2 regions of the Achromobacter seleniivolatilans genome follow, and region 2 is predicted to be linked to the other one. Evidence: riboswitches for the same ligand, from Rfam matches in the RefSeq annotation. Region 2 holds a riboswitch; the other holds the start of a gene.

Region 1 (8,328 bases), 1.3 Mb from region 2:
CAATGGCGCATGGGCTGTTCGGTGACCGAGATCGCCCATGGCGAGCAAGGTTTTGAACTGCGCACGAGCCAGGGTTCGATACGCGCCGCAAAGCTGGTGGTGGCAACGGGCGGCATGGCAATCCCGCAATTGGGCGCCACCGACTTTGGCCTGAAAATCGCGCGCCAATTTGGCCTGAAGGTGGTCGAACCCCGGCCCGCGCTGGTGCCGCTGACTTTTGATCCCGTGATGTGGCAGCCGCTGTCCGAGTTGTCGGGCGTGGCCTTGGAAGTCAATCTGCAGACGGGGCAGGGCAAGACGCGCGGCGAATTCCTGGAAGACCTGCTGTTCACGCACCGTGGCCTGTCCGGCCCGGCGATTTTGCAGATATCCAGCTATTGGAAGCCCGGCGAACCCATTGTGGTGGATCTTGCCCCCGGCCGTGATCTGGCCGAAGAGCTGCTGGCGTCCAAATCGGGCAACCGGCAGCAACTGCACACGGTGCTGGCGGGGCTGTGGCCCAAACGCCTTGCCGACCGCTGGCTGCATCTGGCAGAGCAGGGCGGCAAGCCCGGTCTGGCGGCGCTGCGCCTGGCGGATGCCCCGGACAAGACGTTGCGCGGGCTGGCTCAAGATATTCATCAGTGGTCGCTCGTGCCCAGCGGCACCGCTGGCTACAAAAAAGCCGAAGTGATGCGCGGCGGAGTGGACACGCGCGGGCTGGATCAGAAGTCCATGCAGGCCAAGACCACCCCAGGGCTGTATTTCATTGGCGAGGCCGTGGATGTCACGGGTTGGCTGGGCGGCTATAACTTTCAGTGGGCCTGGGCCTCGGGCGTGGCCTGCGGCAAAGCGTTGTAAGCAGGGCAACTGCGGTGCCATAGCAGAGCGCTATGGCACGAATTGAAACGCTGCCATTGTGATATTAAATAAAAATACATATCATTTATGTTTTCGCTATTGACTTTCGCCCTCCACCGGGAGGGCGGGTCCACCGGAGACATGCATGGCCTACACCCTTCCGACCCTGCCATACGCCTATGACGCCCTGGAGCCTCACATCGACGCCGCGACGATGGAGATCCACTACACCAAGCATCATCAAACCTATGTCACCAGCCTGAACGCCGCGCTGGACAGCGCCGGAATCAGCACCGGCGAACCCGTCGAAGCCCTGGTGGCGCGTCTGGACCAGTTGCCCGAAGCCATCCGTGGCGCGGTGCGCAACCACGGCGGCGGTCACGCCAACCACAGCCTGTTCTGGTCCGTCATGTCGCCTGAAGGCGGCGGCGAGCCCGATGGCGCGCTGGCAGCCGCCATTGAATCCGAATTGGGCGGTCTGGCCGCCTTCCGCGACGCCTTTACCAAGGCCGCCCTGACCCGCTTTGGCAGCGGCTGGGCCTGGCTGTCGGTGACCCCCGCCGGCAAGCTGGTGGTGGAGAGCAGCGCGAACCAGGACACCCCTCTGATGCAGGGCAACACGCCGATTTTGGGCCTGGATGTGTGGGAACACGCCTACTATCTGAAGTACCAGAACCGCCGGCCGGAATACATCGGCGCGTTCTACAACGTTGTGAACTGGTCCGAAGTGGCTCGCCGCTACGCGGCTGCTAAGGGCTGAGCGCATCTCTCGAAGGAGGGTAGCGGCCTATGAACACGTTTAGCCGACATCGCGTGCGGCCAGCGGCGACCAGCATCAGTGTGTGGACGCTGGCCGTCATGGTGGCTTGCCTGGCCTTGCATCAGCTGTGGGCGTACCTGGACGTGCGCGCGCCGCACGTCGCGGATGCGCTGCTGGGCGGGCTGGTGGCCGCTGGCGCCACGGCGCTGGGCACGTTGCCCATCCTCTTTGCCAGAACGATCCCGCAGAAGGTCCAAGACAGCATGTTCGGCTTTGGCGCCGGCGTGATGCTGGCCGCCAGCGCGTTTTCGTTGGTGGCCCCTGGTATCGCTGCGGGTCGTGAGTTGGGCTATGGCCCCTGGGGCGCCGGCCTGACGGTGGGCGCCGCCGTATTGCTGGGCGCTGCGGTCTTGCTGCTCATGGATCGCACGCTGCCGCACGAACATTTCATCAAAGGCCGCGAAGGCATTGAAGCCCATCGGCTGCGCCGCACCTGGCTGTTCGTGTTTGCCATCACCTTGCACAATCTGCCGGAAGGGTTGGCGATTGGCGTGGGTTATGCCGGTAGTGATCCCGTCCGGGGCACGGCGCTGGCAACCGGTATCGCCATTCAGGACATCCCCGAAGGGCTGGTCGTGGCCGTAGCCTTGCTGGCCGCTGGCTACAAACGTGCGTTCGCGGTGGCGCTGGGCATGTTGTCCGGCCTGGTCGAACCCTTGGGCGCTGTGTTGGGTGCGGCCATTGTCGGTTGGTCTGCGCCGCTTTTGCCGTGGGGACTGGGTTTTGCTGCGGGCGCCATGTTGTTTGTCATCAGCCACGAGATCATTCCCGAATCGCACCGCAAGGGCCATGAGGTTTATGCAACCTGCGGCCTGATGCTGGGCTTTGTATTGATGATGCTGCTGGATACGGCGCTGGGGTAGGCCTGACGCCGCTTCCCGGGCATTTAGCCCCGGGAAATCCTGCTTTTCCGGTGCTTGTTTTCGTTGTATGCTTGGCGCCGCTGTCATGCATGTTTGCGGGAGAGAGCGGCCTTTTATCAGGGTCGCCGCCGAAGGCGCAATTCGCCCAGAATCGCTCAGGTAACCGATATCGCACATGCTTGCCCCGTCCCGGTTTTTACCGTGTGGATAAGGCAAAACAGTACTCTGGAGAGACCTGGCGCCGCCCCTGAACTAGGGACAAAGCGAGCAGCCCAGGCGCCGAAGGTGCAAACCCGCTACGCGGGGCAACTCTCAGGCAAAAGGACAGAGGGGCGGAAGATTCAGCCGTAGCCGTGCGGGCGCATTGCGCCTATTACGACCGGCATTCCGTAACCCTGGCATTACTGCCGTCCCGGAGTTCCCGCGCATGTCCGCAACCCTCAAACGCACCCCGCTGGCCGAAGAACATATCGCCTCTGGCGCCCGAATGGTCGATTTCGGCGGCTGGGATATGCCCTTGGCCTATGGTTCGCAGCTGGAGGAGCACCACGCGGTGCGCCAGGACGCCGGGATGTTCGATGTGTCGCACATGTTGAACGTGGACGTGATTGGCCCCGATGCGTTCGCCTTCCTGCAACGCCTGGTCGCCAACGACGTGGCCAAGCTGACGGTGCCTGGCAAAGCGCTCTACAGCTGCATGCTGAACCCGCAGGGCGGGGTCATCGACGACCTGATCATTTATTACTTCGCTGCCGATGAGTGGCGCGTGGTCGTCAACGCTGGCACGGCCGACAAAGACATCGCCTGGATGCAGCGCGTGAAGCAGGCGGGCCAGTTCGACGTCGCCATCACGCCGCGCCGCGACCTGGCCATGGTGGCCGTGCAAGGCCCGAACGCCCGGGCCAAGGTCTGGGCCGCGCGTCCTGCCTGGCAAGCCGCTACCGAACCGCTGACCCCGTTTGTCGCTGCCCGCGTCGCCGATGAGACCTTGGTTGCTCGTACCGGCTACACCGGTGAAGACGGTTTTGAAATCGTGCTGCCCGCAACCGAGGTTGTGCAATTGTGGCGCGACCTGGTTGCCCAAGGCGTGCGTCCCGCCGGTCTGGGCGCGCGCGACACGCTGCGCCTGGAAGCCGGCATGAATCTGTACGGCCAGGACATGGATGAACTGACCCAGCCGGATCAGGCAGGTCTGACCTGGACGGTGTCGCTGAAAAACGCCGACCGCCGTTTTATCGGCCGCGACGCGCTGGAACAGTTCGCCACCCCCGCCACCTTTATCGGCCTGAAACTGCAAGAGCGCGGCGTCATGCGCGCCCATATGGCCGTGCGTACCGCGGCCGGCACGGGCGAGCTGACCAGCGGCACCATGTCGCCCACCTTGGGTGTGTCGATCGGTTTTGCCCGCCTGCCGCAAGGTGTGCGTCCGGGTGACACCGCCGAGGTCGACATCCGTGGCAAGTGGGTGCCCGCCCTGGTCTGCAAACTGCCGTTCGTCCGTAACGGCAAAGCCGTCGAACACTCGTAAACTCGAAGCTTCGCGCGAGCGCCGGCCCGGTCAGGGCCAGGAACGCCCGCGCGAGGCGCGCAACACCATTCACCTACCCGTATACCCTCAGGAGTTCCCATGAGTCTGCCCACCGATCGCAAGTACACCGCATCCCATGAATGGGTCAAAGCCGAAGGCGACGTGTTCGTCGTTGGCATCACCGACACCGCCCAGGATCAGCTGGGTGACCTGGTTTTCGTTGGCGACGTGAAGGTTGGCGCCAAGCTGTCCGCTGGCCAAACTGCAGGTGTTGTTGAGTCGGTCAAGGCCGCCTCCGACATCTACGCGCCCGTGGATGGCGAAATCGTCGCCTTCAACGAAGAGCTGGAAAACAACCCCAACCTGATCAACGAATCGGCCTTTACCGCCTGGATCTACAAGATCAAGCCGGTCAACGCCGCCGACGCCGACAAGCTGCTGGACGCTGCCGGCTACGAAGCCGTCGCTAACGGCTAATCCGGCTCAAGGCGGGCGCGCGGCCCTCGTCCCGCGCCCGCCTTGCCAGACGCACTACCGTCCGCCCTTGGACGGACACCCGCTACCCCCGAGATCCCCCCATGTCGCGCGCCCTAGACACCCATACCGATTTTCTTCCCCGCCACATCGGCCCCTCCGACGCCGACCAGGCCGCCATGCTTCGCGTGATTGGCAGCGCCAGCCTGGACGCTCTGATCGAAGAAGTCGTGCCTCCCAAGATCCGCAGCCAAGCCCCGTTGGCGCTGCCGCAGTCGCGCAGCGAAACCGATGTGCTGGCCGAACTGAAGCAGATCGCGGGCCGCAACAAGGTCTACCGCAACTACATCGGCCAGGGGTACTACGGTACGCAGACGCCGAACGTCGTGCTGCGCAATATTCTTGAGAATCCCGCCTGGTACACGGCCTATACGCCGTACCAGCCGGAAATCTCGCAAGGCCGTCTTGAAGCCTTGCTGAACTACCAGACCATGGTCGCCGACCTGACCGGGCTGGATATCTCCAACGCCTCGCTGCTGGACGAAAGCACCGCTGCTGCCGAAGCCATGACGCTGGCTCGCCGCGGCGCCAAGTCGCAAAGCCCGGTGTTCTTCATTTCGCGCCACGTACATCCTCAGACCCTGGAAGTCGTGCGCACGCGCGCCGAAGGCTTGGGCATCGAGATCGCGGTGGGCGACGAGGCCGAAGGCTTGCCCGAGTGCTTTGGCGTGCTGCTGCAATACCCGCACAGCACGGGCTCTGTATCTGATTACCGCAAGCTGGCCGAAGCCGCTCATGCGCAAGGCGCTGTCGTTGCCTGCGCCACTGACCTGCTGGCGCTGGCGCTGCTGGCCGCTCCGGGTGAATGGGGCGCGGACATTGCCATCGGTTCGGCACAGCGCTTTGGCGTGCCGTTCGGCTTTGGCGGCCCGCACGCTGGCTTCATGGCATGCAAGGACTCGTTCAAGCGCAACATGGCTGGCCGTCTGGTCGGCGTGTCCAAGGACGCGCAAGGCAACCCGGCTATGCGTCTGGCGCTGCAAACGCGTGAACAGCACATCCGCCGTGAAAAGGCCACGTCCAACATTTGCACCGCGCAAGTGCTGCTGGCCGTGATGGCCGGTATGTACGCCGTGTGGCATGGTCCCGCGGGTATTCGCCGCATTGCAGAGCGCGTGCAGCGCAGCACCGCGATCCTGCGCGCCGAGCTGGTCAAGCTGGGCGTGAAGGTCGTCAACGACACGTTCTTCGATACGCTGCTGCTGGAAACGGGCGCGACCACCCCGGCCATCCTGACCGCCGCCGATTGCGAGCACATCAACCTACGCCGTGTCGACGGCGCGCGTCTGGCGGTGTCGCTGGATGAAACCGTGACCGTGCAAGACCTGCAAGCGTTGGTCAATGTCTTTGCCGCCGGCCTGGAACGCGATGATGTCGAACTCGACATTGACGCGCTGGACGCCGCGGCTGCTGGCGGTATCCCCGCTGGCGTGGCGCGTGAAAGTGCGATCCTGTCGCACCCGGTCTTCTCCAGCGTGCAATCCGAAACCGACATGCTGCGCTACCTGCGCCGTCTGGCCGACAAGGATCTGGCCCTGGACCGCACGATGATCCCGCTGGGTTCGTGCACCATGAAGCTGAACGCCACGGCCGAGATGATCCCCATCACCTGGCCCGAGTTCGCGTTGATCCACCCGTTCGCGCCCGCGTCGCAAAGCCAGGGCTATAACGAGCTGATCACCCGCTTGTCGGACGCGCTGTGCGAGATCACCGGCTACGACAACATCAGCCTGCAACCCAACTCGGGCGCGCAGGGCGAATACGCTGGTCTGCTGGCCATCCGTGGTTATCACCAGGCCAACGGCCAGCATCAGCGCAACATCTGCCTGATCCCGTCGTCGGCGCACGGCACCAATCCTGCCTCGGCCCAACTGGCTGGCATGGACGTGGTGGTGGTGGCTTCTGATTCCAACGGCAACGTCGATCTGACCGACTTGCGCGCCAAGATCGAGCAGGTTGGCGACAAGCTGGCCGCGCTGATGATCACGTATCCGTCCACACATGGCGTGTTCGAAGAAGCCGTGACCGAGATCTGCGATCTGGTGCACAAGGCGGGCGGCCAGGTCTACCTGGACGGCGCCAACATGAACGCGATGGTCGGCGTTGCGCAGCCGGGCAAGTTCGGTTCGGACGTGTCCCACCTGAACCTGCACAAGACCTTCTGCATTCCGCACGGCGGCGGCGGACCCGGCGTGGGTCCCGTGGCAGTGCGCGCCCACCTGGCGCCATATCTGCCGGGCATTGTGAACGAGCAGGGCAAGCTGCCTGGCGACGCCAAGGTGGGTCCGGTTTCGGCCGCGCCCTTTGGTTCGGCTGGCATTCTGCCGATTCCGTTTGTGTACATCTCGCTGATGGGCGCTGACGGCCTGCGCCGCGCAACCGAAGTCGCGATCCTGAACGCGAACTACATCGCTACGCGCCTGCGCGACCATTACCCGGTGCTGTACGCGGGCCGCAACGGCCGCGTGGCGCACGAGTGCATTCTGGATGTGCGTCCGCTCAAGGAAACCAGCGGCATCAGCGCCGAAGACATCGCCAAGCGTCTGATGGACTATGGTTTCCACGCGCCCACCATGAGCTTCCCGGTCGCGGGCACCTTGATGGTCGAACCGACGGAATCCGAAGGCATTGCCGAGCTGGACCGCTTTGTCGAGGCAATGATTTCGATCCGCGAAGAGATCGCCCAGGTTGAGCGTGGCGAACGCGACCGCGAGGACAACGTCCTGAAGAACGCGCCGCACACCGCGCAAATGCTGCTGGCCGAAGAATGGCTGCACGACTACCCGCGCCAGCAAGCCGCCTACCCGGTGGCTTCGCTGCGCGACGCCAAGTACTGGCCGCCGGTGGCTCGTGTGGACAACGCTTATGGCGACCGCAACCTGATCTGCGCTTGCTTGCCGATCGAAGCCTACGCGTAAGCGCTAGTGGAAACCGTCCGGCGCAAACCGGGCGGTTCAGGCGATAAAAAACCCCCATCGAATAAAAACGATGGGGGTTTTTTTTGACCGTTGAATCGGCTGGCTTACTTCGCCGGCACGCCCTTGGCGGCTTTGCCAAAGTCTTCGGCAATGCTGATGAACGTGTTCAGCAGGATTTGCAGGTTTTCCTTGCCGATTCCGCCTTCCGCGTTCATGTCCATTTGCAGCACGGCCTGGTTCTTGCCATCCAGGTATGCGCGGGTCCAGCGGTATTCCTGGTTCCAGGTGTTAATGGTCTTGAGCGACATCGGCTTCTTCGTGTTGTAGGTCGCCGTCACCACCAGATCCAGGCACTTCTCGGTGAAGTCGTTGCACAGGAAATCCAGGCGCAGCTCGGTCGCGCCGGTGCTGCCCGGGCTCAGGACCAGAACGGGGCCTTCATCGCCGTCGCTCTTTTCCACGGTGTAGCCCATGTCATCCAGCATGGCGGACACCGACTCCAAGTCGAAGTCCTGCAGCATGCCTACAGCAGCAGCGGTCGCGGCCGGGTCTTCCTGGCCGAGACTCGTGCCAGCAGGCTCGTCTTCTTCGTCATCGTCATCATGGTCCATCGAACCCATGCCGGCAGCGCCAAGCAGACCGCTGAACAGCTCATCGGCGGGGATCTTCTTGCCGTTCAGATCGCCCATGCCGTCGGCAAAGGTGAACTTGCCAACGATGTTGTCGCCGTCGTTCTTGCCGACGTTGAACATTTCGGCCATGCCAGACATTTGGCGCACGGACTCTGCGGCCTCTTCGGCAGCCTTGGCGGCGGGCACGTTTTCT
Region 2 (8,328 bases):
GCCAGTGGGAGGCAACCACATCAGCTGCGTGGAAAACACAATGACCAGCACCATGCCCAGCCAATAGTGCGGCACGCTGACACCGATGACGGACACAAACGACGCAATGCGGTCCATCACCGAGTTGCGGTAATAACCGCCCACAAACCCCAGAAAAGCGCCCACGATGAAACCCAGCACCGTGGCCAGACAGGCCAGCCGCAAGGTGTTGCCCACGGCTTTGAACACTTCGCCGGCCACTGGCCGCCCCGTGGCAATAGATGTGCCCAAGTCGCCGTGCAGCGCACGCCACAGCCAACCGGCGAATTGCTCGACTAGCGGCCGGTCAAAGCCATAAAGCTGCATCAGTTGCCGTTGCAGATCGGCGGATGCGTCAGGCGGAAGAATGGACACCAGAGGATCGCCTGGCGCCAGATGGATCAGCAGAAAACAGAGCAGCGCGACGCCCGCCATAATGGGCAGGGCGTACACGACGCGCCGGAAGATATAAGACAGCATAGGCGTCACCGGCTAAGTCGCTGGACGCCGCACATGCGGCATCCAGCGCGTTCAAGATCAGTCCATCGACATCGTGGCGATATCAATAAACCAGCTCTTGGGCTGCACCACGCCCTTGACCTTCGGCGAAATGGCGCGCGGGCCGACATCATGCGCAATCCACACAAACGGCGCCTCTTCCACCACACGCGCATGCAACTTGGCCAGCGCGGCGTCGCGCTCTGCGGGCGTGAAGGTTGTGCGCGCATCCTTGATCAAACCGTCGATCTCGGCGTTGCCGAAATATCCCCAATTATTGGAGGTGGGCGGAAAGGTCTTGGTGCTGACAAAGCGCACGATGGCAAAGAACGGGTCCATCGCCGCAAAGCTGACGTTGATGGCATCGCTGCCGTTGGCGGAAGGGTCCTTTGCGCCCTTGCGCCAGTTGGTAAACAGCGTGTTCCATTCCACCACGTCAAAGCTCACGTCGAAGTAGCAGTCCTTCAGGTTCTGCTGCACGAATTCGTTCATGGGCAAAGGCTGCATCTGGCCCGAACCGGACGCCGACGTCTGCACTTTGACCTTGACGGGTTTGGCCTTGGAGTAACCAGCGTCGGCCATCAGCTTGCGCGCAGCATCCGGGTCGTACTTGATGTCGAACTTGGGGTTGCCCCACCACGGATGACCCGGCGGCACGGTGCCCTTGGGTTCGGCCATCATGCCGCCCAGCAGTTGCTTGAGCTCACCACGGTTCACACAAAGATTGGCGGCCTGACGCACCCGCTGATCCAGCCAGGGCGAACCTTCTTTGAACGAGAGTTGCCACGGCCACACGTGGGGCTGCTCATTGGAATAAATCACAAACCCACGCGCCTTGATGGCGTCAAACGCATCGGGCGCGGGCGCTTCGATCCAATCGACCTGGCCCGACATCAGGGCGGCAGTGCGGGAGTTGGCTTCCGGCAGCGGCAGCATCACCACGCGGTCAATTTTCGGACGGCGCTTGTCATCCCAATACTGGTCGTACTTGACGACTTCCAGACGTTCGCGCGGCACAAATTTAGCCATCTTGAACGGACCCGTGCCCGAGGCATCAGCGGCAAATGCGGCCCATGCCTTCTGCGAACGCTCGGCCGCATCGGTCACCGATGCCGGCACCTCGGCCAGCTTCTTCTTCCACTGGGCGGGCGACGCCATGTAGAGATTGGTCAGGTTGATAGGCAGGAACGAATCCGGCTCGGACGTCACCAGCTCTACCGTCAGATCATCAATCTTTTTTGCCGACACCAGCGTTGGCATGCGCGATGCCGTCACTCCGACCTGACTGGGGTCGAACTGCGGCGCGCTCTTGTCCAGCACCTTGCCCACGTTCCACACCACGGCGTCCGCATTGAAGTCCGACCCATCATGGAACTTCACGCCAGGACGCAGTTTGAAAACCCATTTGGTTTTGTCCGCGGCATCCACGTCCCACGACACTGCCAGATCCGGAATCAATACACTGGCCCCGTCCTTCTTGGACAGGTCCCACTGCGTCAGACCGTCGTACATCGGAATGCCGGTGAAGCGATTGCCCTCGAAACCTTGATCGGGCTGGCCCAGCGTGCGGGGAATGTCCCCTGCTGTCATGCCGATACGCAATACCTTTTCGGCATGCGCCGTGGTGGTAGCGGCGGCGCCTGCTGCCGTCAGCGCAAGCGCGGCGGCCAGGGATTTGATGCGGATACTCCGTGTCTGCATTGTGGTTCTCCAATGTCTTGCATGGCGAGGAGCCGGATGAAGGAACCAACGCCGGACACGCGTTCCCTCGCGAGGGTGACAAACGCGTGAACAGAGTTAGTACACAGAATTTGTATAAGCAAGATCTGTGCCATTGGAGGCGCATTCGCGGCGCGTCAGGGTATGTACCGGGAGCGGCTTGGAATCCCCGGGCGGCGGCTGGGCCGCGCGGCCAAAGCGCGGGTTTGGCCTCGCGCGACTAGTGTTTCTGGGAGTGAAATGCAGCACCAAGGCAGCGCAGCATGCGCCGCCTTGGTGCACCACGCGTGCTGATTACCGCGCGACGCCTGCCTGCGCCAGCATGGCGCGCAGCAGGACATTGCATCCTGCTTCCAGATGATCCGGGCGGGCATCTTCGATTTCATTGTGGCTGATGCCGTCCTTGCACGGCACGAAGATCATCGCCGCGGGCGCCACACGCGCAAGATACACCGCGTCATGCCCTGCACCGCTGACCACATTCATCTCGGACAAGGACAAGGCGCGAGCGCCTTCGCGCACAAATTGCACCAAGGCGGGATCAAAAGGCTGCGGCGCAAAATACACCACCTGTTCAATCTGAGCCGTCACGCCCCGGCTTTGCGCCGCAGCGTCGACGGCAGCCCGCAAGGCGGCGTCCATCGCCAGCAGTGTCGCGTCGTCAGCCGCGCGTAAATCCACCGTCATGCTGACGCGGCCAGGAATCACATTGCGGGAATTGGGAAATACATCCATCCAGCCCACGGTTCCGCGTGCATCCGGCGCATGCGCCAGCGCAATCTGGTTGACTGCCAACACCAGGTCAGACGCGGCGAGCAAGGCGTCGCGGCGCAGCGGCATGGGCGTCGGACCGGCATGCGCCTCGACACCGGTCAGCACCACGTCGTACCAGCGCTGGCCCAGCGCCGCCGTCACCACGCCGATAACGGTGTCTGCGGCTTCCAACACCGGGCCTTGCTCGATATGCGCCTCGAAGTACGCGCCGACGCCGCCGGTTTGCGCCGGCGGCACCGCAGCCTTGCCGTCATAGCCAACCGTGGCCAACGCCTCGCGCACACTCACTCCTTCGCGGTCTTGCTGTGACAACGCGTGCTCCAGCGTAAACGCGCCCGCATACACGCCGGACCCCATCATCACGGGCACAAAGCGCGAGCCCTCTTCGTTGGTCCACACAGCCAATTCAAGCGGCGCTTCCGTTTGCACTCCGGCGTCATTCAACGTGCGCATCACCTCTAAACCGGCCAGCACACCATAATTGCCATCGAACTTTCCGCCCGTAGGCTGCGTGTCGATATGGCTGCCCGTCATCACCACAGGCAAGGCGTTATTGCGCCCCGGACGGCGCGCAAAAATATTGCCTATGGCATCCACGCGCACCTCACAGCCTGCGTCCTCGACCCAACTGACGAATAGATCGCGTCCTTGCCGGTCCAGATCAGTCAATGCCAGACGGCACACACCGCCTTTTTCTGTACCGCCGATCCGGGCCAGATCCATCAAAGACTGCCACAGACGGACGCCGTCCACGCGCAGGTCGGCCAAGGTTTCGGTAGCGGGGGCAAGGCTCATGGGAACTCCTGTCAGGGAATGGGCCGCAACGGCGTGCGGCAGGATGCGGTCGATTTTGTTCTGTGTACCAGCAATCATGCAAACACAAAATCAGAATGCGGCCGGGTCCTGCTACCGGTCCAATTCGCCCAGAATCCGGTAAGCCAGCTTCACTCGCGCCTCGTTCGGGTAGTTGCGGTTGGCAAGAATCACAATCCCCAACTGCTTGGACGGCACAAACGCCACATAGCCGCCAAATCCATTTGTCGATCCCGTCTTGTTGATCCACGTAGCGGATTGCGGCGCCAGCGGAGGGTTCAGCGCGACGACGGCATGGCTCTGCCTGTTCATCGAACCCGCGTTGCCGGACAGCAGGGAGGCAAGCGTCACCGGATACCGATACTGCTCCCACACCAAATCCTGCGTCATATCGCCCAGCTCGTAATAGCCGACATGCGTATCCGCAACCGCCTGCTTCAACAGCGGCGCCACATCGGTCCGCCCCAGGTTGACGTCGACAAAACGGATCATGTCGCGCGCGCTGCTCTTCACGCCATAAGCCTCGGCGGCCAGCACGCCCGGGTTGACGCGCACCGGCGCATCCTGTTGGTTATAGCCCTGCGCATAGGAAGCCATCTTTGCGGCAGGCACATCGATATAGGTGCTGGACAGCCCGAGCTTCGGGAACAGGTTCTGCTCCATCGCGGTGGTGAACGGCTGCTTCATGGCGTTGGCCGTCGCCATGCCCAACATGCCGATGCTGGGGTTGGCGTAAGTGCGTTGCGTACCCGCTGCGTACTGCGGCTTCCAGGCTTTCAGGTACGCCATCAGCTGCGCGCGGTCCTTGACCGCATCGGGCACTTGCAAGGGGAAACCGCCTCCCGTATGCGTAGCCAGATGCACCAGTGACAGCTTTGCAAAATCGCTACCGGCAAGCTCCGGCACATACTTTGCCGGACTATCGCTCAAGGCCAGTTTGCCCTCTGCCTGCGCATAGGCGGCCAACGTCACCGTAAAGGTTTTGCTGATCGAGCCCAGTTCAAACAAAGTGTCGCTGGTGACCGCTACCCCCGTCTGCCGCGAGGCCACGCCATAGTTGTAGAAGCGTTGCTTGCCTTGATGCGTGATCGCGATGGCAAGCCCGGGGATACCGAATTCCTGCATGGCCGCTTGTGCAGCCTGATCCACCACGGCGTCCAGTGCCGGATCGGCAGGCTGCGAAGCTGCCGCGCCCTGCGCAACTGCACAAACCATGCCCATCAACATCGCAATCCCAGTTCTAACCATAAAGCGGCGGCGCATCGATTTCATTCCAAAACGGGTTCTTTTTAATGATCTGATTGAAGCGGCGCGCGTCGGTCCGGAAAGCGGCGCACCGGGTGGAATCGTAACGCGGCAGCTGTTCCCCTAGCGTTAACCCTTAACGAACATCGGCGTAAATTTGGCTATGCTGCTCGGGTCGATTCACAACCGCGCAGAAGAGACTGGCCCCTGCGGCCGGCGCCGACGGAGCAACCGCCCCGGAAACTCTCAGGCAACAGGACTGCGCGAGTCTAGACAATCTGGAGAGAGGCGCCATGCGCGCCCACCGAAGGGGAACCCGCCGCCATCAGCGCGAGCGAGTGAAGCTCTCAGGTACAGAGACAGATGGGGTGCTGCGGCCAAGAATGGCCGTGGCCACTCAATCTGGAGCCATCATGCCCCGCATCGCCATCATTGGCGCCGGTATCACCGGCGTCACGTCTGCCTACGCCCTGTCAAAGCTGGGATACCAAGTCACCGTTTACGACCGGCAGCGCTACCCCGCCATGGAAACGTCTTACGCCAACGGCGGGCAGTTGTCGGCCAGCAACGCCGAAGTCTGGAACAGCAGCGCCACCGTCCTGAAAGGGTTGCGCTGGATGTGGCGCAAAAATGCGCCTTTGCTGCTGAACCCCAAGCCCAGCTGGCACAAGTATTCATGGCTGGCGCAATTCATGGGGCAGATTCCCAACTATCGCCAAAACACCATCGACACCACCCGGCTCGCCATTGAGGCGCGCCAGCACTTGTATGCAATGGCGGAAGACGAAGGCATAGACTTCGACCTGGAACGGCGCGGCATCCTGCACATTTATCACGACGCCGCCAGCTTCAAGACGGCCGACCGTGCCAACAAACTACTGCAAGAAGGCGGCCTGGAACGCTATGCCGTGTCCAGCCAGGAAGCGCGCAATATCGAACCCGCATTGCTCACGGACTGCTATGGCGGTTTTTACACGCCGTCCGATGCCACGGGTGACATACACAAATTCACCAGCGGTCTTGCGCGCGCCTGCGAGCGCCGCGGTGTCAAATTTGTCCACGATGCCGACATTGGCAACATCAGCCGCGACAGCCGCCCTTATGTGCTGGATGTGCGGCGCAACGGCGGCGCCGAAAGCGAACAGCATGAGACCGATGCCATCGTTGTCTGCGCGGGTGCTCTCAGCCGCCAGTTTGCCCGGCAACTGGGCGACACGCTGAACATCTATCCGGTCAAGGGCTACTCGATCAGCGTGCACCTGGACGACGATCAAAGCCAGGCCGCCGCCCCCAGCGTCAGTCTGCTGGATGAAGCCGCCAAGATCGTCACCAGCCGTCTGGGCGACCGTTTCCGCGTGGCGGGCACCGCCGAGTTCAATGGCTTCAATATGGACATCCGGGCCGAGCGCGTGCAACCGTTGATCGACTGGACCCGCAAACACTTCCCCCAGATCCGCACGTCACGCGTCGTCCCGTGGTGCGGCCTGCGCCCGATGACGCCAAACATGATGCCGCGCGTCGGGCCGGGCAAGCGGCCCGGCGTGTTCTACAACACCGGGCATGGGCATTTAGGCTGGACCTTGTCGGCCGCGACGGCGCAAATTCTGGCGGGAAGCGTGGAGCGGGCTTTGCCGCTCTAACGCTATCAATACCGCCACGTTACGCCCACGGTGCCGGCATTCTCACGATTGCCGCCACCGTACTGGCCGCTATACGTGATGCCGATGCTTGCCGATCGCGAGACCGCCACATCCAGCCCTAATTCCGTGAACGCCGCGTTGCGAGCCAGCGGGGCGCCTGACACAGTAAAGGGTTGGCTGCCATCGAACGCCAGGCGCGCGCGCGATTCAACATCGCCAAAAGCATGGCGCCAGCCTGCTGCCGCTCGGAGTTTTCCTTCCGTCGTACCCAGGGAGAATGCGGTCTGGCCGCGCAACCCCAATGTCGTGGTGGTAACGCTGTTGCGGCTGCCCTCACCGCTCAATGCAGCAATCCCCCCCGACTCCTGAAAGCCCCGGGTTCGGGTATCTGACCATGCCAACCCCGCAAAGGGTTCCAACTGCGCGCGCTCCGCTATCGGCACGGCATAACCCAGTTCGGCAAAAAGCTGGCTGGTACTGGCGCCATAATCCGCCGTCAGCTTTTGCAATTGCCCAGCCGCGGCGACATTGCGCGTCGTGGAGATGTCGTGCCAGGTGTATCCCGCACCCACAAGAAAATTGAGCTTGCCCGACCCTGCCTGGATAGCTTTGCCGCCGTAGATCATGGCGCTGTAGCTGTCCGCATCGGCCTTGGACGAATTGGCATCCACGCGAACTCGACTGTCGGTGTAACCCAGTGCACCTCCCAATCGCCAGCCTCTGCCCACGGCGTGATCAGCGCCAACGAACACACCTCCAGTGCGCTGATCCACACGCGACGCATTGCCGTCACCATTCAGCGTTTGCCAATTACCGACCAGCTCCGCCCATGCGGGTTGTGCTGCCGAGCTAGGTAATGCGGCCTTCAGAGGACTACCCACGCCAGCCTGTGCCGTTGCTGTGCCTGGCGCCAAGCCTGCGTCAAGATTGGCACGCAGACTTTTGAAAGGCAGGCTTCTCGCGATACTGCCAACGTTATTCAAACTGGAGACAACGCTGGCGTGCGCCTCGCCAGACAGATTATCGAACACCGCGGCGGGCGCGCCTTCCGGCAACGTCAGCACGTATTGATAGAGCGGATCAGCCCCAGACATACTGTCTAGCGCATTGGCCGTGGCACGTTGATTCGACGTGTTTGCCGCATCCGCAAAGCGCATAGCCTGAGAGTCAGGCGTATTCGGCGTCGCCGGCATCCCTTTACGGTCAAGACGCAAGGTGACAGCCTGGTTGTCGTAACCCAGATTGGCCGTCAGAAACGCGAACGATGATGACGCGGAGGCAAACGTGCCGTTCAACTGACTCGCTGTCAGGATCGTATAGGTGCGCTCGCCTGCCAAGTTTCCGTCCGGTCCCACATGCAAAACGGAGCCTGCCAAGTTTGCCGTGCCGCTGACAACAATGCGGTCGCTGCGGTCCGATTGAGGGTCTGCTTCCACCCGGTAAACCGATCCGGATTCAAGCGTCAAATCGCCTGCCACGTGCAACGTGCCGATGGAGTTACCGGGCGCGATGATGCCGCCCGTCCGCACAACGGTCGTACCCACCGTGCCCGTGCCTTGCAATGCCGCATCGCGCGCCACGGTTACCGTACCGCCCAGCTTGCCTTGCCCGTTGATACCGA

The links. Region 2 has a riboswitch for glycine ahead of RAS12_RS02015 (D-amino acid dehydrogenase). Riboswitches for the same ligand answer to the same signal wherever they lie in the genome.
Region 1: it holds a riboswitch for glycine, as region 2 does, so the genes downstream of both, gcvT (glycine cleavage system aminomethyltransferase GcvT) here and RAS12_RS02015 (D-amino acid dehydrogenase) in region 2, are expected to answer to the same signal.

The regions. Positions count from the first base shown of each region.
Region 1 is NZ_CP132976.1:5,789,955-5,798,282, forward strand. Features, by position in the region: gene RAS12_RS26265 (BaiN/RdsA family NAD(P)/FAD-dependent oxidoreductase) at 1-840, shown strand, start outside; gene RAS12_RS26270 (superoxide dismutase) at 986-1,600, shown strand; gene RAS12_RS26275 (ZIP family metal transporter) at 1,630-2,523, shown strand; glycine riboswitch at 2,610-2,705, shown strand; glycine riboswitch at 2,739-2,861, shown strand; gene gcvT (glycine cleavage system aminomethyltransferase GcvT) at 2,951-4,051, shown strand; gene gcvH (glycine cleavage system protein GcvH) at 4,151-4,528, shown strand; gene gcvP (aminomethyl-transferring glycine dehydrogenase) at 4,630-7,503, shown strand; gene RAS12_RS26295 (DUF945 family protein) at 7,608-8,328, opposite strand, start outside.
Region 2 is NZ_CP132976.1:438,990-447,317, reverse strand. Features, by position in the region: gene RAS12_RS02040 (ABC transporter permease) at 1-498, opposite strand, end outside; gene RAS12_RS02035 (ABC transporter substrate-binding protein) at 556-2,217, opposite strand; gene RAS12_RS02030 (Zn-dependent hydrolase) at 2,530-3,804, opposite strand; gene ampC (class C beta-lactamase) at 3,916-5,085, opposite strand; gene RAS12_RS02020 (hypothetical protein) at 5,036-5,194, shown strand; glycine riboswitch at 5,249-5,339, shown strand; glycine riboswitch at 5,340-5,440, shown strand; gene RAS12_RS02015 (D-amino acid dehydrogenase) at 5,481-6,707, shown strand; gene RAS12_RS02010 (autotransporter domain-containing protein) at 6,713-8,328, opposite strand, start outside.